2 linked regions of the Vallitalea guaymasensis genome follow. Each later gene encodes a partner of the first gene's protein in a complex. Links are inferred from orthologs where the notes say so. Each region holds a gene or a part of one and is shown on either strand. Other genes may lie near its edges. The genes, in order: uvrA and mfd.

Region 1 (12,420 bases):
TAAACTTTGAAACCATTTTAGAGAATGAAAAGGGATTTGATGAAATTTATAATCAATATATCTATGTTAGAGAAAATCAAAATAATAGATTTTTTTTATATACAAATGGTTGGAATGCATTACTTACAGATGATAATCTAGACTTATTTTTAACCATTTTAATTTTAATTTTAGTTACTCCTGTATTTTGTTATGAGTATGACAACAAAATGGATACTTTAGTATTGACATCAATAAAGGGCAAAAAAAATTATTCGGTGCATAAAACAATATTTGTTTTTTGTATTGTTGCTTTTTTATGTATTACAACCTTTATACTGAAATTTGTTTTTGTTAATCAGAAGTATAGTCTTGTGAATGGTAATTATCCTCTTCAAAGCCTTTCGTATTTTGGTACAGGGACAAAAAGTATATCCCTTATACAAACTTTTTTTGCTGTAAGCGGATTAAAGTTATTTGGTTTTCTCTTTTTTGCAATACTTATTATGTTTGTATCTGTGATTGTAAAAAAATATTCATTAGCAGTATTTATATGTGCTGCTTTTATATTAATCCCCTATTTTGGTTTTGATTTGGGACTAATATATTCTTTTCCTTTACCACTTTCTTTTATGTTAGGAGTACGTTTTTTTAAAGGGTATGAGTATCAAATAGATTTTTTTACACAAGAAAAAGTTGCTATTTTTAAAGAAATAAGTAATACGACATTATTAATTTTTTTAGTTAGTGCAATTTGTTTGTGTATTATTATGTTAAAAGTAATAAACAAAAATAACAAAAATATTTGGAACAAAATACATATAAAAAAAATAAAACAAGTAACAGTAATACTAATATCTTGTATTTTAATATTGAACTTAAGTGGTTGCTCAAAGACAAACATTAATGAATCGTGTGTATTTAATACAAATACAAGAAGATCTTATGAAAGTGAAAAATATCGGTACTATGTAGATGAATCAGATTTGGAAAATATAAGACTTGTGTTTGAAGATAAAGCAACAGGTGAGAAAAATGACCTGGTCAGAAATCCTATAAAGGAACTTATTAAAGAAGAAATGATGATTTTTGGAAAAGACTCTTTTGTTTATTATATAAAATACAATATTGATAAATCTAAGAATCCACATCTTGGTGGTGTAACTAGTAAAATAACAGTTGTAGAACTTGATACTAAAACATTTAATGAGAAAATAATTTTTGAGAAGAATAATTTTTTTATACGTAATGATAGTTTTATTGGATTAGGTGATTCGCAAAATAAACAGTGGCAATTCTTAAAAGGGGTGTCAGCATTTTTTCTTGATAGAGAATATTTGTATTTTGTAATGAGTAATACCGTGAAACGAGTAAATAGAAAAACGGAAAAGATAAGTAGTATAGATATCCCTACTAATAAAAATATAGCTTATGACGGAAGATTTATTTATTATATAGGTGATAAACTAATATTATCAAAATACGATACGGTTACAGAAACACATGTAAAAATGTCAGATATAGTTACAACATATTTTTTATTAACAGATACAAAGATTTTGTTTATTAATCGTTTGGATAATAGTAATATCTATTCTGCTGATTTGCATGGAAATATTATTGGGGAAATATCTGGTGAACCAGCACTTTGGTTTTCTTGTGATGAGGACTATATTACTTATAAAAATAAAATAGATTTAAAAGAATATCATGTTAAATATTAGTTCAGGCAGAAAAAAATATCTTCATATGCAAGAGTTATTGTCGTTTTCAACTTTGGAACGGGTCAATAACTTTTTTATTTATATTTTATCAAGTAGTCAGTTAATTATTTGGATAAAAATGAAAAATGTATTGGTATAAATTAAATCATGGCGTATACTTAATAAACCAAAAGTATAGATAGAATGTTATGAACTTGAAGGAACTAGTCAATACATGTATCATATAAGTATGGAATATAACTTCATTTTGTTTGCCCTTAACAATGATTTAATATATCTCCAGTTTAAGATATAAAAAGACCTTCATCTATTAGTTTAAAATCTAATGGATTGAGGTCTTTAGAAAATTTAACAAGGTAACTCAATTTTATTGATTTAAGTTCGTTACTTAAACTGTTTAATATGTCATAAACGACTATAGTACCTTATAACTAAACTCAATTTAGAGTATTTTTGGATATTATAGTCAGATAAACATCGCCCATCTTCTAAATATTTTCCTGCATAATAAAGTTTTTGGTAATCTTTAGAGATCCCTTCTCTACATTGAATCATATATTTTACATACTCAATTGTAAAAGTTGGATCATATGGTAATACAATATACTTGCCTGATAAAGTCAATACATAAAACTCAGGGTCAGTTAGTTGTGCTTGAGATGATACATTCGATAAATTTAATAAGAGTAAAAATGCCATTGTTAATGTAATAATACGTTTTTTCATTTGATTTCATCCTTTCATTTTCATATATATATTGTATTTATGAGTAAATACAATATATTGGGAATTGAATATCATTAATAATAAAAATATAACATAATATTTAAAAGTTGTAAATAAATATGAAAAGATAATTTATAATAATACTATAATCTCATCTAAAACTATATTTTATAATTTAATTGAAGCTTTTTGACTGGTCCAATCTAATAATATAATGAGCTAATAAAATATTGGATAAATTTTGCACAAACATATGTTTGCTTTTTTTTGCTAATATGATATAATGGTTAAGACTAAAATAATGATTGTTTATATACATATATATTATGTTTTTGATAATTAGTATAAGATGGTAATTATTTTTATTTAACTTATGATATTAGCTTAATAAGATTGAATTAATTATCTATAAATACTAGGATAATTGATTTGATGTGCAAATACTGAGATAGAGGTGATAATATGTCAAAATTTGAAATTCATTCAGAGTTTAATCCTACAGGAGATCAACCTCAAGCTATTAAAAAATTGGCTAAGGGATTTCAAGATGGTAATAAATTCGAGACTTTACTAGGAGTCACAGGTTCAGGGAAAACATTTACTATGGCGCATATTATAAAAGAATTAAAAAAGCCAACTTTGATTATGGCGCATAATAAAACATTAGCCGCCCAACTGTATAGTGAATTCAAAGAGTTTTTTCCAAATAATGCTGTTGAATACTTTGTAAGTTATTATGATTATTATCAGCCAGAAGCATATGTCCCTCATACAGATACTTTTATAGAAAAAGACTCATCAATCAATGAAGAAATAGATAAACTAAGACACTCCGCTACAGCATCCTTAGCAGAAAGAGACGATGTTATTATTGTAGCCAGTGTATCATGTATATATGGACTTGGTAGTCCAATAGATTACAAAAATATGGTACTTTCCTTAAGACCTGGTATGACAAAAGACAGAGATGAAATATTGAGGAAACTAGTGGATATTCAATATATGAGAAATGATATGAACTTTGTCAGAGGTACTTTTAGAGTTAGAGGCGATGTCATTGAAGTATTTCCTGCCGCTTCTTCTGACAGAGCAGTGAGAATTGAATTATTTGGAGATGAAATAGATAGGATAACAGAAATCAACGTGATTACTGGTGAAATACTAGGTTATATGGAACATATAGCCATATTTCCTGCGTCTCATTATGTAATTGAAACAGACAAAATAGAAAGAGCTATAAACTCTATAGAAAAAGAAAAAACAGAAGTGGTTAAGTCATTTAGAGAAAATGACAAGTTATTAGAAGCCCAAAGAATTGCACAAAGAACTAATTATGATGTGGAAATGATCAGAGAAACAGGATTCTGTTCAGGTATAGAAAACTACTCAAGGCATTTGACTGGTTTACCACCAGGGGCTCCTCCACACACTCTTTTTGATTATTTTCCTGATGACTTTTTACTTATTATAGATGAATCTCATATGACGGTTCCTCAAGTAAGAGGTATGTATGCAGGTGACCAGTCCAGAAAATCAACTTTGGTAGAGTATGGATTTAGATTACCTTCAGCTAAAGATAATAGACCTCTCAATTTTCAAGAATTTGAAAGTAAGTTAAATCAAGTATTGTTTGTTTCAGCAACACCAGGACCATATGAATATGACCATAAGCAATTAATGGCAGAACAGATAATTAGACCTACAGGTTTGTTAGACCCTAAGATAGAAGTTAAACCAGTAAGAGGTCAAATAGATGACTTAATATCCAATGTTAATAGAGAGATTGAAAATAAAAACAAGGTATTGATTACAACTTTGACAAAAAGAATGGCTGAGGACTTAACTGATTATATGAAAGAATCAGGTATACGTGTTAGGTATTTACATTCAGATATTGATACCCTTGAAAGAATAGAGATAGTACGTGATCTTAGAATGGATGTTTTTGATGTTCTTATTGGTATTAACCTGCTTAGAGAAGGATTAGATATACCAGAAATTACTTTAGTAGCTATACTTGATGCAGATAAAGAAGGTTTTTTACGTTCTGAAACTGCATTGATTCAGACAGTAGGACGTGCTGCAAGAAATGTTGAAGGTAAAGTTATTATGTATGCAGATATTATTACTGATAGTATGAATAGAGCTATTAGTGAAACTAATAGAAGAAGAAGTATTCAAAAACAGTACAATAAAGAACATAATATAATACCTGAGACCATTAATAAACCAGTAAGAGATATTATTCGTATAACTCAGGTTGCAGAATCTGAAGCAACTTATGAATTAACAAAAGATCCTGAATCCATGAGTAAAGAAGAATTAGAAGTTAAAATCCTAAAATGTTCGAAAGATATGAAACAGGCTGCTATGGATCTGCAATTTGAAAGAGCTGCACAGCTAAGAGATGAATTATACGAATTAAAAAAACAATTAAATACACTGAATTAAACTTTGCTTATATTTAATTCAATCACTATATATTACAATAAAAAACTGTATCATCATAAATTATAAGAGGTGGCGTATGGGAAAAGATGTAATCACCATAAAAGGTGCAAGAGAACATAATCTAAAGAACGTAGACTTAACTATTCCAAGAGATAAATTCGTTGTATTTACTGGACTTAGTGGTTCAGGGAAATCTTCTTTAGCATTTGATACAATATATGCTGAGGGGCAAAGAAGATATGTAGAATCATTATCTGCCTATGCAAGACAGTTTTTGGGTCAAATGGAAAAACCGGATGTTGATAATATAGAAGGTCTATCACCAGCTATATCAATAGATCAAAAGACTACAAGCAGAAATCCAAGATCTACAGTAGGAACAGTTACAGAAATATATGATTACTTAAGATTACTTTATGCAAGAGTAGGAATACCTCATTGTCCAAAGTGTGGAAAAGTTATCAATAGACAGACAGTTGACCAAATGGTAGATGTAATAATGAAATTACCAGAAAGAACTAAGATAATGATAATGGCTCCAGTAGTCAGAGGTAGAAAAGGTCAACATATCAAACTTTTGGATCAGGCTAAGAAGAGTGGATATGTAAGAGCTAAGATAGATGGTAACATGTATGAATTAACAGAAGAAATATTATTAGAAAAAAATAAAAAGCATACTATAGAAATAGTAATAGACAGATTGATAGTAAGAGAAGGGATAGAAAAAAGATTGACTGACTCTATTGAAACAGTTATGAAATTGACTGGTGGATTATTAGTTATAGATGTAATTGATGGACAACCAATGTCATTCAGCCAAAACTTTTCATGTCCTGACTGTAATATAAGTATAGATGAAATTGAACCAAGACTATTTTCATTCAACAATCCTTTTGGTGCTTGTCCAGAATGTCATGGTTTAGGTTTCAAAATGAAGTTTGACCCTGAATTAATAATTCCTAACCAAAAGCTAAGTATAGTAGATGGAGCTATTGTTGCCCCTGGTTGGGCTTCGGCTTCTAATGAAGAAAGTTATGTAAGAAGAATGTTTGAAGCATTAGGTAAAAAATATAAGTTTAAGATTACTACACCATATGAAAAATATTCTGATGAAGTAAAAGATATTATCATGTATGGTACCAAAGGCGAGAAATTCATAGTCAAGTACAAATCAGATAAAGGTATGGGACAATATGAAACTGTATTTGAAGGATTGGTTCAAAGTCTCCATCGAAGATACAAGGAGACTACATCTGATTATATGAAGCAAGAATATGAGTCTTTTATGACCAATACCCCATGTAATGCTTGTAATGGTGCAAGATTGAATCCTATAGCTCTAGCAGTTACACTTGGAGGTAAAAATATATCACAGGTCACAGAGATGTCAATAAGAGATATCAAAGATTTCTTTGACAATATTCAATTAACTGACAGGCAGCTTATAATTGGGGAACAAATCCTAAAAGAAGTTAATGCTAGAATAGGATTCCTAGTGAATGTAGGTCTTGATTATCTATCATTATCTCGTTCAGCTGGTACATTATCAGGTGGGGAAGCTCAGAGAATCAGATTAGCTACACAGATAGGATCAGGATTAGTAGGTGTGGTATATATTTTGGATGAGCCCAGCATAGGATTACATCAGAGGGATAATGAAAAATTACTGCATACATTGAAAAGACTAAAAAAATTAGGAAATACATTGATTGTAGTGGAACATGACGAAGAAACCATGTTTGAAGCAGATTATATAGTAGATATTGGTCCAAGAGCAGGAGAGCATGGTGGTGAAATTGTTGCTGAAGGTACAGCAGAAGAAATCATGAAAATTGAGGACTCAATAACTGGTGCATATCTAAGTGGAAGAAAAAAAGTGGAAGTTCCACAAGTCAGAAGAGCTACCAACGGAAAATGGATTAATATAAAAGGTGCTTCCCAGAATAACTTAAAGAATATCAATATAGATATTCCTCTTGGGATTTTTACTTGTGTTACAGGAGTTTCAGGCTCTGGTAAAAGTTCTTTCGTAAATGAAATACTATATAAAAGATTGGCTAGAGACTTGAACAGAGCAAAGATGAAACCTGGTAAACATAAGAATATGTTAGGATTAGAACATCTAGATAAGGTAATAGCTATAGATCAATCACCTATTGGTAGAACGCCTAGGTCTAACCCTGCTACTTATACAGGAGTTTTTGACCATATTAGAGATATATTTGCAAGTACAGCTGAAGCTAAAATGAGAGGATATCAAAAAGGAAGATTCAGTTTCAATGTAAAAGGTGGTCGTTGTGAAGCCTGTAAAGGTGATGGTATAATCAAGATAGAGATGCATTTTTTACCAGACGTTTATGTACCATGTGAAGTGTGTCATGGTAAAAGATATAACAGGGAAACATTAGAAGTTAAATATAAAGGTAAAAACATATCAGAAGTCTTGAATATGACAGTTGAAGAAGCTCTTACCTTCTTTGAAAATATACCTAGGATCAAGAAAAAGCTTCAAACACTTTATGATGTTGGATTATCATATATTAGATTAGGACAACCATCAACAACATTGTCAGGAGGAGAAGCTCAAAGGGTTAAACTGGCTACTGAATTAAGTAAAAGAAGCACAGGTAAAACCATGTATATACTTGATGAACCAACAACTGGTCTCCATTTTGAAGATGTTAATAAATTGATTACAATATTACAACGTTTAGTTGATGGAGGAAATTCAGTTCTTGTAATTGAGCATAACCTGGATGTTATCAAAACTGCAGATTATATTATAGATTTAGGACCAGAAGGTGGCGACAAAGGTGGTTTGGTTATAGCAAAAGGAACACCTGAAAAAGTAGTAAAATGTAAAAAGTCCTATACTGGTCAATTCCTGAAGAAAGTTTTAAGTAAATAATTTAATACAACCGTTAATAATATGTATCATAATCAATATATTATTAGCGGTTTTTATTTTGCGTAAATAAGTAAAATTATTAAAATTAAATAATTTAGTATAATCGGTTATTTAATTAAAGAAAACTGATTACTAGACCTAAATTAATAAAATTAATTTTGCTGAATCATATATGATATTAATTTTAAAAATAATTATTTCACAATATTTAATATAAAAAAGTTAAAAAATAATATTCTTAAGGAAAAAAACAATATGGAACAAGTAAAAAGAACTAATTTTAGATGGAAGTAATTTACTTAATATATTGTGTTTTTTTGTTGAAAAACTCTATTTTCATGGTATAATAAAAAGTGTTATATAAAACAATAGTAGAATATAGTTTCTTTACATTTATTTCTATTTTTGTTATAATAACAGGGATGTGTGTTTGTCGAAATTGATAAAATATTAACAAAAAATATAGACTATATTTGGAGCGGATTTATGAAATTATACTATGATTTTCATATTCATACAGCTCTTTCGCCTTGCGGAGAAGATAGCATGACACCTAATAACATTGTGAACATGTCTTTGATTAATGAATTAGATGCCATAGCTATAACTGACCATAATTCTGCAGAAAATGTCGAAGCAGTAATTAAAGTAGCTAAGGGGAAAGATATTATTGTTGTTCCAGGAATTGAGATAGAAACAAAAGAAGAAATACATGTGGTAGGATTGTTCCCTGACATTGAGAGTGTATACAATGTTCAAAGCAAACTATATAGTAAATTACCTTATATCAAGAATAAATCTACTGTTTTTGGACATCAATATGTTTTGGATGAGAATGATGACATTATAAAAGAACTGGACAAACTTCTACTAACATCTGTGGCAATGTCATTAAACGAAGTTATAGATTTGATACATGACAACAATGGAATAGCAATACCTGCTCACATTGATAGACCAAGTTATAGTATATTAGCTAATATAGGATTTATACCAGACGATTTGAATACTTCTATACTCGAGATTTCTAGATTTTCTAACTTAGATACTTATAGACAAAAATACAAAGACTATCATATAATACAATCTTCAGATGCTCATGAATTAGGGTATATTGGAATTAAAAAAAATTCATTAGAAGTTAATGAAAAAAATATAGAATCAATATTTAACGCACTCAAACAATATGAATAGATAAGAAAATAATTTGAACTAATTTTATAAAGTGAATTGTTAACAATAATTAATATTATTAAGGGAAAGTCGTAGTACTTATAAATATTCATTAATGGTTGTAATAATAACAATTCCAGTTCAATTTATATATATACTAATGTGTTGGATTGATGTATTTTCTAATGTTATTAATTAAACACATTATTGCATATTTAAACATGAGAATTTTAATAGACTTTCCTTTTTAAGTTTAATAAGCATTATACTTTATTAAATAAGGTTAAATATCCCTACCATTTTGTTATCTTAATTGAAGAATACTTGAATACTTGTAAAACTTGTAGAAAAAACATGATATTTATGATTTAACCCCATAAAATGGTAATAATGCAGCTTTTCGTGTTAAATATATAACTTTGGTTTATAATTAATAAATTAATATAATTTGTTAATCATTTACATTATATAATAAGGAGGTAAGCAAATGGCAGCTAATTCAGCATTAACAGATGAAAAGTTCCAAGAATTGGAGCAGTATATTGATGCAATGCCAACTACAAAAGGAGAACTAATACGTGTTTTACATAAAGCACAAGATATTTTTGGATATTTACCAGAAGAAGTTCAAAAATTTGTAGGAAAAAAATTAAAAATATCAACAGCAAAAGTATTTGGAGTAGTTACATTCTATTCTTATTTCACAATGATTCCAAAAGGTGAATTTAACATTTCAATATGTATGGGTACAGCTTGTTATGTTAGAGGTGCTGAAGATGTTTTGAACGAACTAAAAAAAGAATTAGATATTGAAGTTGGTGAAACAACACCAGATGGTAAATTTTCACTACAATCACTCCGTTGTGTAGGGGCTTGTGGACTTGCTCCAGTTGTTATGGTTGAAGATAAAGTCTATGGTCGTGTAACACCAGATATGGTCAAAGATATTCTTGCAGAATACAAATAATTGTATTTTAAAAAGGAGGAAAAAAAATGGCAAAGATTAAATCTTTTGATGAACTTAAAAAAATCAAGGAAAAAGTTCAATCAAATGTAGAATTAAGAGAAAAAGGCGAAAACATTGATAATTTAATACAAATAAAAGTTGCTATGGCTACATGTGGTATTGCATCTGGTGCTAGAGAAGTAATGAATTTCCTAATTGATGAATTAGCAAAAGAAGGCATTAACAACGTAGTTGTAACACAAACTGGTTGTATGGGATATTGTTATGCAGAACCAACAATTGAATTAACTATGCCAAATAGTGAACCAGTTGTATATGGTGATGTAACAATAGAAAGAGCAAAAGAGGTTATTGAAAAACATATTAAAAATGGCGAGTTAATTGATGGAATAATCCCTGTAACTCATAAAACTATTGAATAAAAAAAGTTAGGAGGCTTAAAAGATGTCTAACTATAAAATGCATATATTGGTTTGCGGAGGTACAGGATGTATATCTGCAAAATCCGAGGAAATAGTTGATAATCTAAAGGAACAACTAAAAATCAACAACATGGACAGCGAGGTTAAAGTACTAAAAACTGGTTGTTTTGGTTTCTGTGAAAAAGGTCCAGTTGTAAAAATATTGCCAGATAATACATTCTATGTTCAAGTACAACCAGAAGATGCTGAAGAGATCGTAAAAGAGCATATTGTAAAAGGTAGAAAAGTAGGAAGATTATTATTTGAAGATCCTGAAACACAAGCAAAAGTTAGTGATTCTAAGAATATGGATTTCTATAAAAAACAAATGCGTATTGCACTTAGAAACTGTGGATTTATAGATCCAAGTAATATTGATGAATATATTGCACGTGATGGATATCACGCTTTAGGTAAAGTATTAACTGAAATGACTCCTAGCGATGTAATCAATGTTGTTAAAGAGTCAGGACTTAGAGGCCGTGGAGGCGGAGGATTCCCTACAGGCTTAAAATGGGAATTTGCTAGTAAATATGAAGCAGATCAAAAATATGTAGTATGTAATGCTGACGAGGGGGACCCAGGTGCATTCATGGACCGTTCTATCTTAGAAGGAGACCCACACAGTATTGTTGAGGCTATGTCTATTTGTGGTTACTCAATTGGAGCGACTAAAGGTAAAGTTTATATTCGTGCAGAATATCCACTTGCAATTAAGAGATTACAAAAAGCTATTGATGATGCTAGAGAAGCAGGATTATTAGGTACTGATATAATGGGTACTGGATTTGAATTTGATATAGAACTTACATATGGGGCGGGAGCATTCGTATGTGGTGAAGAAACAGCACTTATACATTCTATGGAAGGTCAACGTGGAGAACCAACTACTAAACCACCATTTCCAGCAGAATCTGGATATTGGGGCAAACCAACAAATGTTAATAATGTAGAAACATTTGCTAATATCCCAGTTATCATATTAAAAGGTGCAGATTGGTTTAATAAGATCGGTACAGAAAAATCAAAAGGAACAAAAGTATTTGCCTTAGCAGGTAAAATTAATAACGTTGGACTTATTGAAGTTCCTATGGGAACAACTCTAAGAGAAGTTATCTATGATATTGGTGGAGGAATCAAGAACGGTAAGAAGTTCAAGGCTGTTCAAACAGGTGGACCATCAGGTGGATGTTTAACAGAAAAAGACTTAGATACACCTATTGATTTCGATAACTTAATTGCCAAAGGATCAATGATGGGTTCAGGTGGTATGATTGTTATGGACGAAGATAACTGTATGCCAGCCGTAGCCAAATTCTATCTTGAGTTTACTGAAGAAGAATCTTGTGGTAAATGTACACCTTGTCGTGTAGGTACTAAGCGTTTATCTGAGTTATTAGAATTAATAACTTCTGGAAAAGGTACAATGGAGCATTTAGATGAGCTTAAGAGATTAAGCCGTGTAATTAAAGATACAGCTCTTTGTGGATTAGGACAAACAGCACCTAACCCAGTGTTATCTACATTGGATGTATTCTGGGATGAGTACGTAGCTCATGTAAAAGATAAAGAATGCCCAGCAGGTAACTGTAAGGATTTATTGAAATATTACATTCAAGAAGATAAATGTATTGGTTGTACAGCATGTTCAAGAGTCTGTCCAGTTGGTGCAATTACAGGAACTGTTAAAAACCCACATACTATCGACCAAGATAAATGTATCAAATGTGGTGCTTGTATGGATAAGTGTAAATTCGGAGCGATTATTAAGAAATAAATAAAAGTGAATTCTTTAGAATCTAGAAAAGGAGTGTAACCTAATGTCAGAGGTAAAAATTACTATTGATGGTAAAGAAGTACAGGTACCAAAAGGTAGTACTATATTAGATGCTGCTAAAAAGTTAGGCATTGATATTCCAACATTATGTCATTTAGACTTGCATGATACAAAAATGGTTAATAAAACAGCTTCATGTCGTATATGTGTAGTAGAAGTTGAAGGTAGAAGAAATCTAGCGCCATCATGTGCTA
Region 2 (13,065 bases), 810 kb from region 1 along the record:
CCAATAGCTAATGGTATTGACCATGAAACCTTGAAATATGCTATAGGATATATGCCAGAGAGTGGAAAATTTGGTGAGATTGGAAATTCAGTATTAGCTGGTCATAGAAGCCATACTTATGGAGTGTTCTTTAATAGGCTTAATGAATTAGAACAAGGAGATAAAATTAATATAGTCACTAAGGAAAAGGAATTCATCTATACAGTTTACGACAAGAAAATAGTTGAACCAGATGATGTATCAGTTATGAGAGGTAGCAGCAAATCAAAAGTCATCACATTGATTACATGTGATCCTGTTATTGGTGCTACTCATAGATTGATTATACATGGGATGATTGATAACTAAGCAAAATACTACTATAAGAATATATAATTGTTTAAAATTGCCTAGAAATATTATATAATAATTGGTATATAATATAATATATTTACTTTTGTACATTCTTAATATAGGAAAAATCAGGATGTGATGATTTGAAAACACTAGTACAACCTTTAAGAGATTTAGAGGCTTTTAATAATGCCCTTGAAAAAATTAATAAAAAAGTATCTCCAATATATCTGACAGGAGCTATAGACTCAGAGAAATGTCATCTAATGCATGCTCTAGGTGAAAACAGAAACAAACTTATTATTACGTATAACGAACTTAGAGCTAGAGAAATTTACGAGGACATGAAGTTTTTTAGCAACGACAATGTTTTTCTGTATCCTGCAAAAGATATTATATTTTATAGTGCTGACGTACATAGTAATGACATTATCGAGCAACGTATAAATATAATAAAGAAATTATATGACAGCAGAGGATATACAGTCATACTATCAATAGATGCGTTGATGGATAAATTAATAGGTAAGTCTATTTTTGAATCCAGTATAATAAAAAGTAAAGTAGGGGATGTATGGAATCTTACTGAGATAAGTGAGAAGTTTATGTTCATGGGATATGAAAGAGTATCTCAAGTAGAAAGTAAAGGACAGTTCGCTATTAGAGGCGGAATAATTGACATATTTCCACCTACAGAAAAGAATGCCTATAGAATTGAGTTATGGGACGAAGAAATAGATTCCATAAGGTCTATGAACATTGAGAGTCAAAGGTCAATAGACAAAGTTGATGAAATAGAGATATACCCTGCAAGAGAAGTTATTGTAGACAAAGAGAAGATAGCAAAAGCAATAGATAAGATAAAAAAAGACAGAGACCAGTTAATTAAGACATTCGAAGCCAATAACAAACAAGACGAAGTAGATAGAATAAAACAATCTACCTCTATTTTGATGGACAAAATTACCAGTCAAAAAACATTTAATGGTATTGAAGGATACATTGAATATTTTTATGATGAGACAGTATCCTTTGTGGACTATTTCCCTAAAGAAACCTTATTATATATTGATGAACCAGCAAGAATAAATGAAAAATGGGAAAGCACTAAAAAAGAATTCAATGAAAGTATAATTAATAGATTTGAAAAAGGCTATTTATTGAAAGGTCAAACGGAAATACTCAGAACCATAGATGAATTATTATTAAAATTCGAAGACTATACATGTGTTTTATTGAGCACACTACAGCAGAAAATAGATAGATTTAATTATAAATTCAACGTTAATTTTTCTGTGAAATCAATTAATCCATATCACAAAAGTATGGAGGTCTTGGAAAAGGATCTAAAGTATTGGAGTAATAACAGATATAGGACATTATTGCTTACAGGCTCTAAGACCAGAGCTGAAAGACTATCTTATGAGTTGAAAGATAGAGGAATAGATGCCTTCTATTTATCAAAATTGGATGCAGAGATTCCAAAAGGAAAAGTTGCAGTTAGTTATGGTAGCTTACACAAAGGGTTTGAATATCCTCTTATTAAGTTTGTCATAATATCAGAGACTGATCTAGTAGGTAAAAGCAAGAAAAGGAAAAAGACTAAAAAGAAAAAGTTCAAGGGAAGTAAAATAGAGAGCTTCACTGAGCTAAAAGTCGGAGATTATATTGTTCATGAAAATTATGGAATAGGTATTTTCAGAGGAACTGAAAAAATAGAGATTGATGGGATTAGTAAAGATTATATCAAGATATCCTATAGAGACGAAGGAAACTTATATATATCAACCAGTCAATTGGATGTTATCCAAAAATATATTGGTTCAGAAGGTAAGAAACCAAAACTAAACAAATTAGGGACTAGTGAATGGAAGAAAACCAAAAGCCGTGTTAAAGGTATAGTAGAAGACCTTGCAAAAGATTTGGTTGGTTTATACGCTAAAAGACAAGCTAAAGAAGGTTATGAGTTCACAACGGATACTGTTTGGCAAAAAGAATTTGAAGAGATGTTTCCATATGAAGAAACAGATGACCAGTTGATAGCTATTGAAGAAACCAAAAATGATATGGAAAGCAGAAAAATTATGGATAGACTAATCTGTGGTGATGTAGGCTATGGAAAGACAGAAGTAGCTATAAGGGCTGCATTCAAGTCAGTTCAAGACGATAAACAGGTAGCTTATCTAGTGCCTACTACCATATTAGCTCAGCAGCATTATAATAACTTTGTCCAAAGGATGAAAGATTTTCCTGTAAGAGTAGAGATGTTATCAAGATTCAAAAGTCAGAAAGAACAGAAAAAGATAATAGATGATACCAAAAAAGGCTTGGTTGACATACTTATAGGTACTCATAGGATAATATCAAAAGATGTTGTATTCAAAGACCTGGGATTACTTATTATAGATGAGGAACAGAGATTTGGAGTAGCACATAAAGAGAAAATCAAGAAAGTAAAACAAGATATAGATGTATTAACACTAACAGCAACCCCTATACCAAGAACTCTTCATATGAGTCTCATAGGTATAAGGGATATGAGTGTGCTCGAAGAGCCGCCAGAAGAGAGACATCCTATTCAGACTTATGTGCTTGAGCATAATGAAGAATTGATTAAAGATGCTATATATAGAGAATTGTCAAGAGGCGGGCAGATATATTATGTTTACAATAGAGTCAAAAAGATTGATGAAGTAGCAGACTGGATAAGTAAGATGGTACCAGAAGCTAATGTGGCATTTGCTCATGGACAGATGAATGAACGGGAACTCGAAAATATCATGTTTGAGTATATTAATGGTGATATTGATATACTTGTCTGTACAACAATAATTGAAACAGGTCTTGATATTCAAAATACCAATACAATAATCATTCAGGATGCAGATAGATTAGGCTTGTCCCAGCTTTATCAGTTAAGAGGTAGGGTTGGAAGGTCTAACAGGGTTGCATATGCTTACTTATTGTACAAAAAAGATAAGATATTACAAGAAACAGCTGAAAAAAGATTACAAGCCATAAAAGAATTTACCGAGTTTGGGTCAGGTTTCAAAATAGCCATGAGAGACCTTGAAATCAGAGGAGCAGGTAATCTTCTTGGAGCAAGACAACATGGTCATATGGAATCAGTTGGTTATGATTTGTATTGTAAACTATTAGAAGAAGCAATCCATGAAGTCAGTGATGACAAAGTAGAGGAACGTTTTGAAACATCTGTTGAATTGAATGTTGATGCTTTCATTCCATCTACTTATATCAAAGATGAAATAAGAAAGCTTGGTGCTTATAAAAAGATTGCTAGCATAGAAGACGAAAAAGATTATTATGATGTGCAGGAAGAGCTTGAAGATAGATATGGTGACCTTCCAAAATCAGTTGTCAATCTATTGGATATAGCTATCATGAAAGCTGTTGCCAATAAAGCTGATATCGTGAACATTGAGCAAAAAGGTGAAAACATCAAGTTTGAAGCTAGAAAAGATGCTAGGATTAATCCTGACAAAATACCTGAGCTGTTAAATAAATATCGAAATCAATTATTTTTTACAATTAATAAAGCACCATATTTTACGTATAAGATTAGCAGAGTCGATAAAAAACAATTTTTCAGACATATTAAGAATGTGTTACAAGACATAAAAGATTTGAAGGATTCATAGGTTTAAACTATAATGAAGATAGACATATAATTAGGGAACAATTAGTAACTTCTATGTCCACATGATATAAGTTGCTGACTGATTTCTATGTTAGGAGAGATAAAAATGAAAAGCACTTATGAATTGATAAGTAAGTATATTCTGCTTTTCATGTGCATCTTCTGTTTAGTGGGTTGTAGTAGTAAAAAAGAAGTAAAAGAAGAACTTAATTTCTATGAAGACAATGATAAGTTGATTGCCATTGATGATGTAGACATTAAGGTTGATGAGGTAATGCCATATTTACTGCAGGTTAAAATGGAGTTTGAAGAATTAGGTGGAGAAGATGTCTGGGATCATAATGATTTTAGTGGAGGGAAAAAGGCTGAAGATGTTGCCAAATTAGCGGTACTTGATAATCTAATACGTACTAAGATTTTGGTAAAGAAATCAGATGAAATGGGGATAACTATTACTGAGAGTGAAGAAAAAGATGTAAACGCCCAAGCACTAAAATACTATAATGATTTAGAAAAAGCAGATATAGAAAATTATCATTTAACCAAAGAAAGTATTTTCAATTCTTTTAAGGAATATAGACTAGTGAATAAGGTCATTGTTGAAATGACAAAGGGATATGTTCCAAAAGAAGAAGAATTGAACAACAAGTTATTAGAAAATGAAAATTATGCAAAATTAAAATCAAGTAGCCTAGAAGATATGCTGCTTAGCTTAAAAGTGGTACACATATTTATTAAGACCCATGAGAAAAATGACAACGGTGAATATGTGCTTATATCACCTGATATTGAAGAAAAAGCCAAGAAAGAGATAGAAGATATATATAAGAAAGCTGTTGATGGCGAAGAATTCGCTAGTCTAGTAAAGAAATATTCACAAGATGAATCTACTAAAGATAATAATGGCGAATATATACTTCCAGTTAGACTTTTAGATGATAATTTCCAGAGTCTAATAGAATTAGAGCCTGGAGAGATAAGTGACATAAAGAAGAGTGATTACGGATATCACATATTTAAAGTAATAGAAAAAATTCTTCCTACAGATGAAGAAGTAAAAGAATTTGAAGAAGAATTCAAGAAATATGAAAGTCAGTTGAAAGAGGAATATAAAGAACAACTAAAAAATAGTGCATTTAATAAAATATATGATGAATGGAAAAATAATACAGTTGTAGACTTGAATGAAGATTTGTGGGCTAGGATAGATATTTTCGGTAATATTAATGAAAATCCAATAAGTGACAAAAACATTGAATGAAATAAATGTTAATATCTAATAATAAGGACTAAGAGGTAATCTTAGTTCTTTTTTTTATTATTAACATCATCAAAGCTGATAAGAGTAAAATTTAATTTGAATAAATTGGTATTTGGTCTTAAGTTTAAAACTGTCAAATTATGAATATTATAGTTAAATTGTTGCATACTATTATTGACAGCTTTGTGATGACTATCTAAAGGAGGTAATAATTTGAAAGCAACAGGTATTGTAAGAAGGATAGATGATCTTGGTAGAGTAGTTATACCAAAAGAAATAAGAAGAACATTAAGGATAAGAGAAGGAGACCCCTTAGAGATATTTACTGATAAAGATGGAGAAATAATACTTAAAAAATACTCACCTATCGGTGAACTTGGTACATTCGCTAAACAGTATGCAGAAGCTTTGGCACAAACTACAGGACATACTATATGCATATCTGATAAAGATCAAGTTATCGCTGTATCCGGTGGCTCCAAAAGAGAATTTTTAGAAAAACAAATAAGTAAAGAATTAGAAGAAGCAATAACTGAAAGAGAAACAATACTTGCTAACAAAGATGAAAAGAAATTTATAGATATTTTATATGATGGAGAAAACGACGAATATATTTCAGAAGTTATAACTCCTATAATATCAGAAGGTGACGCTATAGGAGCTGTCATATTCTTGAGTAAGGATAGTAAAATAAAAATGGGTGAAGTTGAAACAAAACTTGCTCATTCAGCAGCAGGTTTTTTAGGAAAACAGATGGAACAATAAGAAATAGACTGGGTTAGATAACTCAGTCTTATTTAATGCATCTTTGCGATATTAGTAATATATGACTATTCATAAGAGCATATATTACTATGAGGCATAACTTAATGCGACCTATAGTAAAATAAAAAAAATTGATAATATTAAACTAATTTACATAGACTACAAAAAATATTTATTTATTAGTAAATTATATTATGGTATAATTTGTTATATATTATCTGATTGGAATGATTGTGGTGACAAAAATTAACAAAAATAATAAAAATTATTCTTTTGAAGAGCTCAAAAATATCATTAGAGTATTGAGAAGTGAAGAAGGTTGTCCTTGGGATAAAGTTCAAACACATGAAAGCCTTAGAGGTGGTACCTTAGAAGAAGTATATGAGGTATTGGAGGCAATTGATAATAATGATATGGAAAACCTGCAAGAAGAACTTGGAGATATGTTATTGCACGTAGTATTCCATTCTCAAATAGCTACTGACAATGAGAATTTTACTATTGATGATGTAATTGATGGCATATGTGAGAAACTAATCAGAAGACATCCACATGTATTCAAAGAAAAACAAGATAAATCGCCCGAAGAAGTTACTGTAAAGTGGAATGAAATTAAAAAAGTTGAAAAAAATAATATTTCCTATACTGAGGACATGAGAAAAGTGCCAAAAGCTCTTCCTGCATTAATGAGAGCAGTAAAAGTTCAAAAAAAAGCTAGAGATGCAGGTTTTGATTTTACAGATACAAGCCAAGTCATTGCTAAGGTACACGAGGAATTGGAAGAATTAGAGGAAGCCATGAGAATTGGTGATAATTGTAATATTATGGAAGAATATGGGGATTTACTATTTTCAATGGTTAATATTTCAAGGTTTTTGAAATTAAATACTGAATTTTCCTTGACAAATGCTACAGAAAAGTTTATAAATAGATTTGAGGGAATAGAAAACCTTGTAATGCAAAAAGGTTTAAGCATGAACGACATAACAATGACTGAACTGGACAAGTTATGGGAGCAGCTTAAAGAACATTAAGAATAATCGTTTAAACGATTGTTTATAAAGCTAAGAATATTCTTAGCAGCGCATATATGCGCCTTTGTTCAAAATAATATAATATTAAAGTAGAGGAGGAGTTATTATGAACAAAGCTGAATTAGTTACGGCTATGGCAGAACAAACTGAATTAAGTAAAAAAGATGCAGAAAAAGCGTTAAAATCATTTATTGATGTAGTTTCAAACGAGTTAAGTAATGGGGGCAAAATTCAATTAGTTGGATTTGGTACTTTTGATGTTACTGAAAGAGCAGCAAGAGAAGGTAGAAACCCACAAACTGGAGAACCAATGCAAATTGCAGCTTCAAAAGCTCCAAGATTCAAAGCTGGAAAAGCTTTAAAAGACGCTGTAAATGGTCGCTAGGTAAGACAATTAATTTCTAAAAATCTGCACTATATGGTGCAGATTTTTTTGTTTAATTATATATATAAATATACTAAAAGGCAGGTGGTAATATGAGATTAGATAAATATCTAAAGGTATCAAGGTTGATCAAGAGAAGAACCGTAGCTAATGAGGCATGTGACGCAGGTAGAATCAAAATCAATGAAAAAGTAGCTAAAGCAGGAGCGAAAGTATCTGTTGGAGATATAATAGAAATTCAGTTCGGTAATAAAGCGGTTAAGGTAGAAGTATTAATTGTAAAGGAAACAGTCAAAAAAGATGAAGCTAAAGATATGTTCAAGTATCTATAGAACGAAAGGTTGCCTCATAGTATTTCAATGGATGAGACAGCCTTTTTCTATCTTTTTAACGGTACGTCCCATAAAAACACATTAGATTAGAATAAATCCCTCTATAGGTTAATATAATGAATTATAGGTAATCCACATTAAGAGGAGGGTAAACATGGAAGAAAAGCATACTAATATGAACCATAGGTTAGTTATCAATGATAGAGAAAGAATTTCTATAACAGGAGTTTCTGATGTTATATCTTTTGATACGGACGTTGTCATGGTTGAGACTGAGATGGGAACGCTTACCATTAAAGGTTTAGAACTACATGTTAATAGGTTGAATCTAGAAAAAGAGGAATTAGAATTAGATGGGCAGATTGAAAGCTTAGAATACAGTGATGGTGCTAGATACGGGTCTAAAGGATCATTTATGTCAAAATTATTTGGTTAGGTGATTTATGAATAGTTTAGTAAGTGCTCAAGCAATCAGCTTCATTATGTCAATACTAAGTGGTCTTTTTCTAGGATTTGTGTATGATTTAGTTAGAGTTCTTAGAAGAATAATAAAACATCCTAAATGGCTTATCAATGTACAAGATTTTATATTTTGGCTATTTGGAAGCTTTATAATATTCCTGGACATATTTAAAAACAATAATGGTGTCCTAAGAGGATTCTTATACATAGGAGTATTCTTAGGCTTAATAATCTATTTCTTCTTAATAAGCAAACTAGTATTAATGATATTCATGAAAATATATTCCTTCATAGCTAAAATAGTAAAATTCTTGTTCAAGATAATAATAGGACCAATAAAACTTTTACTTCGTCCTATCAATTTTGTAGTCAGAAAAATATATAAACTCTTGAAAAAATTCGGCAAATGGTTGATAATAAAATATAAGAAGATTATTAAGGACGTAAAAGTGATATTTAAAAAGAAATAGATATATTAACTTAAAGTATGATAAAACAGCTTTAAGCATATACAAATGTTGTTACGAGAAAGGAATGATAGTTTACTTGAGAAGAAAAAGAAAAAAAACAAAAGCTATATTGTTTTCTACACTAGTATTAATACTACTAACCGTTGTCGTAAGTATTAGAGTATCAACACTGTATGTTAAGAATCTCCAGCTAGAGAAAGATGAGATGAAGCTAGAACAGCAAATAGAAGCAGAAGAAGAAAAACACATAGACCTGTTAAAACAAAAAGAATACATTAAATCGGATGAATACATAGAACAGTTGGGAAGAGAAAAATTTGGACTAGTTAAACCTGATGAAATAATATTTGTAAATGAAGAAGAATAAGAGGTTTCCTGTTTAAGGAAATACTCTTTTTTTTTGTGAGCTTTTATATTCTTAGAGGCTTAAGGATAAACATATTAATTGTTTTAGACTGTCGCGGAAAGGATTAAGATTGAAATAGACAACGGTTGTATGTTGAAACCATATATAGTGATAATCACTCTGGTTACGTTTGTTGCTTCTAGCTGTTTTTAAGGTATGGCAACAAGCCGTAAAAGTCGTTATTATCACTATATATGGTTAGTTCTATATTTACCACTCTTAAGCCAGTAAAAAGAATGCGGTTGTAGCCTACATTACAAAGTAAAAGGTACAAGGTAATTATTATTTAATTAAATTATAAATTAGCTTAATAAATTAAATAAGCCCGTTATTTCACACCTTCAACCACCTTATGTTTATAAGCTTATACTAATGATTAAAACACCGAGTGGAGATAGTATAGGGGAATATGAAGCAGTGAGCCATGGACGGCGAACTCAGCCCTTTAAACACGGACGTTTAACGGGCTGACGTAATATTTCCCTATACTATCTCCACGACCCTTACCCACCTATAAACATAATAACCCACCTCTATTCGATAATTAACCTATTCATGAGAAAATTTGTCTAAAAGTTTTTTTATTTTGGATACAAGTTATGACAAACAATTCCATTTGCATCATATATAATTAGTTCTCACCAAGAGATGATTGGATTAGTCCACCAGTGATTAATCATAATTAAATAATTTTTTGAGAAGGGGAGGAGAGTATTATGGATAAAACTAACATTACAATAGGACAAACTAGGATGATGATATCCAAAAAAGATAAAATACAAAAAGAAGGATTAAAAATACTAAAATTAATTTTTATGTATGCTGTAGGTCTAATGATGGGTAGGGCAGTAATTTTTAATAATATGAATCCTATGGCAATGGCATACTTTTCAGCGGTATATATTGATAAGAAAAATCGGATATGGATGTTCTTTTCAGTTTTGATAGGTTTACTTACTGCTATGCCTATAATAGATGCATTGAAATATGCACTAATTATGATACTCATAGTATCGGTAAATTCTATTTTAGATATAAAAGGCAAGAAACCCTTGCTGGTCCACGAGGGGGTGATAGCTGCAACCAGCTGTTTGATTATTACGATCACTGCTGGAATCATACAAAACAACGTATTCAATAATATGCTTGTTTCATTATTAGAAAGTGCTTCTATATTTTCATTGGTATTGATATATGGGCGTGGACTCAAATATTTGTTTGAGCACGAAGAAGATAAAAAAGCAACTAATGAAATATTGATCAGTGAAGCCATAATAATGGGTACAGCAGTTGCTGGTATAGCTGACATAACTGTTATGGGATTAGGATTCATAGAAATCTGGATATTCTCAGTTATCTTGATTCTAGGATATAGGCACGGAATTGGTACAGGTGCCATAATAGGTGTGATATCTGGAATAGTATTAGTTCTAATGGGTAGATATGAACCGGAGATAATAGGTATATTTGGTATGGTTGGAATACTGTCAGCGCTATTTCGGGAATTAGGGAAAGTAGGTAGTATAATAGGATTCTCTCTAGGTACAATTGGTTTATGGTATTTCATATCTCCCCTTAACCTGGATTTCCAGATAGTAAAAGCCTTGATTGTAAGTGTAGGTATATTTGCTATATTGCCCAACGAACAAGAGCAGATATATTCAATGAAAAAAACCTCAATAGAAGAGGATAAATATATAGATAAAGTACAAGGAATCATAAGTGAGAAGTTAAATAATTTTTCCGATTCTTTTCAAAATATTGCTAAGACTTTTGAACATATATCTGAAAGGAGAGTGAATCTAACAACTGAGGAGGTGAATAAACTCTTAGATGATGTAGCGGAAAAAGTATGTAAAGACTGTAGCATGTGCAAAATGTGCTGGCAAAAAGAGTTTTACGATACATATAGAACAGTATTTAGTATTTTTTCCGCTGTAGAAAATAAAAATCAGATAACTGAAGAAGATATTCCTGAAGTCTTTATTAAAAAATGTATAAAGCCAAAGGAATTCATCATAACAACAAATAGATTATTTGAATTATATAAAATAAATCTAACTTGGGAAAATAAAATTGCTGAAAACAGACAACTAATATCCCAGCAGTTTTATTCCGTTGCAGATATCATTGACAAGTTAGGGAATAATTTATATAAGAATATAGAGTTTAATACAGATTTGGAAAATAAAATTTCTGAGGAATTAAAAAAGGACGATATACTTGTTAAAGATGTGGTGGTATATAAAGCAAGGAATCAAAGGATGGAAGTAAGTCTCAAAATAAAATATGATGGAGATAAAACGAAAAGCATGAAAGATATAACTCCTGTAATTAATAAATTCACCAAGAAAAAAATGAGATTAGAAGAAGGGTGCAAATATATTAACGGGAGTAAGTATTGTCAAGTGAAATTTATTGAAAGTGAGGTTTACAGAATAGCAAAAGGGGTTGCTAGAGCCAGTAAGGACTATAAAGATATATCCGGTGACAGTTATACCTTTTTGAATCTGCCGAAAGGACAAGATATCGTTGCACTCTCAGATGGAATGGGTACAGGATTGAAAGCTTTCAAAGAAAGTAAAGCTGCTATTGAATTGTTGGAACAATTGCTGGAAGCGGGATTCGATGGTGAAACAGCAATAAAAATGATAAATTCAATACTTGTATTAAAATCTAGTGAACAAACTTTTTCAACTCTGGATATGGGTTTAGTTGATAGATATACGGGTGTATGTGAATTTGTGAAAATTGGGGCTGCATCGTCATTCATAAAGAGAGGAAATAAAGTGGAGGTAGTAAAATCAACATCTCTCCCTATGGGAATGTTGAATGAAATAGAAAGTGAATCAACTACCAAGAATCTAAGAAATGGCGATATGGTCATAATGGTTACAGATGGAATATTAGATTGTGAGGATGAGGAAATTGATAAAGAGAAGTGGGTAGAGGAGTCTCTACATAAATTGGATAGTAGAAATCCACAGGATATGGCTGATTACATATTAGAAGCAGCCAGAGAAAAGACAGGAGGTATGTTGAAAGATGATATGACTGTACTGGTCATGAGAATATGGGAAAAAGCGGGATAATTATTATTATAAGTACTAATAGCGGAGAAATATTAAAGGTTTTCTCCGCTTTTAATCTTATCGGAAAACACTATTTTAGCACATGAAATAGTTGTTATACTACAGTAAGCTCCTATAAATATTATTTGAATATCGAGCGTAAATAGTATAGGGGAATATGGAGCAATGAGCCATGGACGGCGAACTCAGCATTTAACCTGACAGCCCTACTGGACTGTCAGAAATAATAATGGATTCGATGTCCAGAATTATTTAATTAACATGGACGTTTAATTAGCTGACGGAATATCCCCCTATACTATTGGAGCGACTGTTAGATGTATACAAGATATTAACAAACTGTTAATAATGAAGCATATATAACAAAGATTTAACTTGACTATTGATTTATTTGAACAAGTCTAGTATATTAAAAGAGTCACTTATTTATGGCTAAACAGAAATTATAAAGGATGTAAAGATGTATGGTAGATAAGGTGTTAAACACTATCCAAAAGTTCAATATGATTGACAAAGGTGATAATATCATCATTGGTGTATCAGGTGGAGCTGACTCCATATGTTTATTACATATGCTATATAGTTTGAAAAGTAAGTTGGATATAGATTTACATGTTGTACATGTTCAACATGGTATTAGAGGAGAAGATGCAGATGAAGATGCAAAGTTCGTAGAAAAATTCTGCGATGAAAGAGGTATTGTATGTCATGTGTATTATTTTAATGTTAAAAAGTTAGCAAAAGAAAATAAGCTATCCGAAGAAGAAATGGGTAGGAAAGTAAGATATCAAGTTTTTTCAGATGCAAGTAAAGAATTTAGTGGTACCAAGATCGCTTTGGCACATCATATAAATGATAATGCTGAAA

Evidence for each region.
Region 2: the proteins of uvrA (region 1) and mfd are in contact, whole or in part, in a crystal structure (PDB 4DFC), measured with the Escherichia coli proteins. The link is inferred for Vallitalea guaymasensis from one-to-one orthologs.

The regions. Positions count from the first base shown.
Region 1 is NZ_CP058561.1:3,530,784-3,543,203, forward strand. Bases 4,602-7,988 are described here. They hold uvrA (excinuclease ABC subunit UvrA), read left to right. Parts: upstream 4,602-4,956; coding sequence 4,957-7,788; downstream 7,789-7,988. Other genes in these bases: uvrB (excinuclease ABC subunit UvrB), read left to right, coding at 4,602-4,880. Also shown: HYG85_RS15135 (hypothetical protein), read left to right, coding at 1-1,703; HYG85_RS15140 (ubiquitin-like protein), read right to left, coding at 2,109-2,429; more of uvrB, read left to right, coding at 2,892-4,601; HYG85_RS15155 (PHP domain-containing protein), read left to right, coding at 8,275-8,982; NADH-quinone oxidoreductase subunit NuoE, read left to right, coding at 9,449-9,928; HYG85_RS15165 ((2Fe-2S) ferredoxin domain-containing protein), read left to right, coding at 9,955-10,350; HYG85_RS15170 (NADH-ubiquinone oxidoreductase-F iron-sulfur binding region domain-containing protein), read left to right, coding at 10,373-12,166; HYG85_RS15175 (NADH-dependent [FeFe] hydrogenase, group A6), read left to right, coding at 12,210-12,420. UniProt on the Escherichia coli protein: The UvrABC repair system catalyzes the recognition and processing of DNA lesions. UvrA is an ATPase and a DNA-binding protein. A damage recognition complex composed of 2 UvrA and 2 UvrB subunits scans DNA for abnormalities.
Region 2 is NZ_CP058561.1:2,725,611-2,738,675, forward strand. The notes cover bases 161-4,192. They hold mfd (transcription-repair coupling factor), read left to right. Parts: upstream 161-476; coding sequence 477-3,992; downstream 3,993-4,192. Other genes in these bases: HYG85_RS12045 (class D sortase), read left to right, coding at 161-348; HYG85_RS12055 (peptidylprolyl isomerase), read left to right, coding at 4,098-4,192. Also shown: more of HYG85_RS12045, read left to right, coding at 1-160; more of HYG85_RS12055, read left to right, coding at 4,193-5,252; spoVT (stage V sporulation protein T), read left to right, coding at 5,466-6,017; mazG (nucleoside triphosphate pyrophosphohydrolase), read left to right, coding at 6,245-7,051; HYG85_RS12070 (HU family DNA-binding protein), read left to right, coding at 7,158-7,436; HYG85_RS12075 (RNA-binding S4 domain-containing protein), read left to right, coding at 7,529-7,768; sporulation protein YabP, read left to right, coding at 7,923-8,204; spore cortex biosynthesis protein YabQ, read left to right, coding at 8,212-8,700; HYG85_RS12090 (FtsB family cell division protein), read left to right, coding at 8,765-9,067; spoIIE (stage II sporulation protein E), read left to right, coding at 9,823-12,198; tRNA lysidine(34) synthetase TilS, read left to right, coding at 12,663-13,065. UniProt on the Escherichia coli protein: Couples transcription and DNA repair by recognizing RNA polymerase (RNAP) stalled at DNA lesions. Mediates ATP-dependent release of RNAP and its truncated transcript from the DNA, and recruitment of nucleotide excision repair machinery to the damaged site.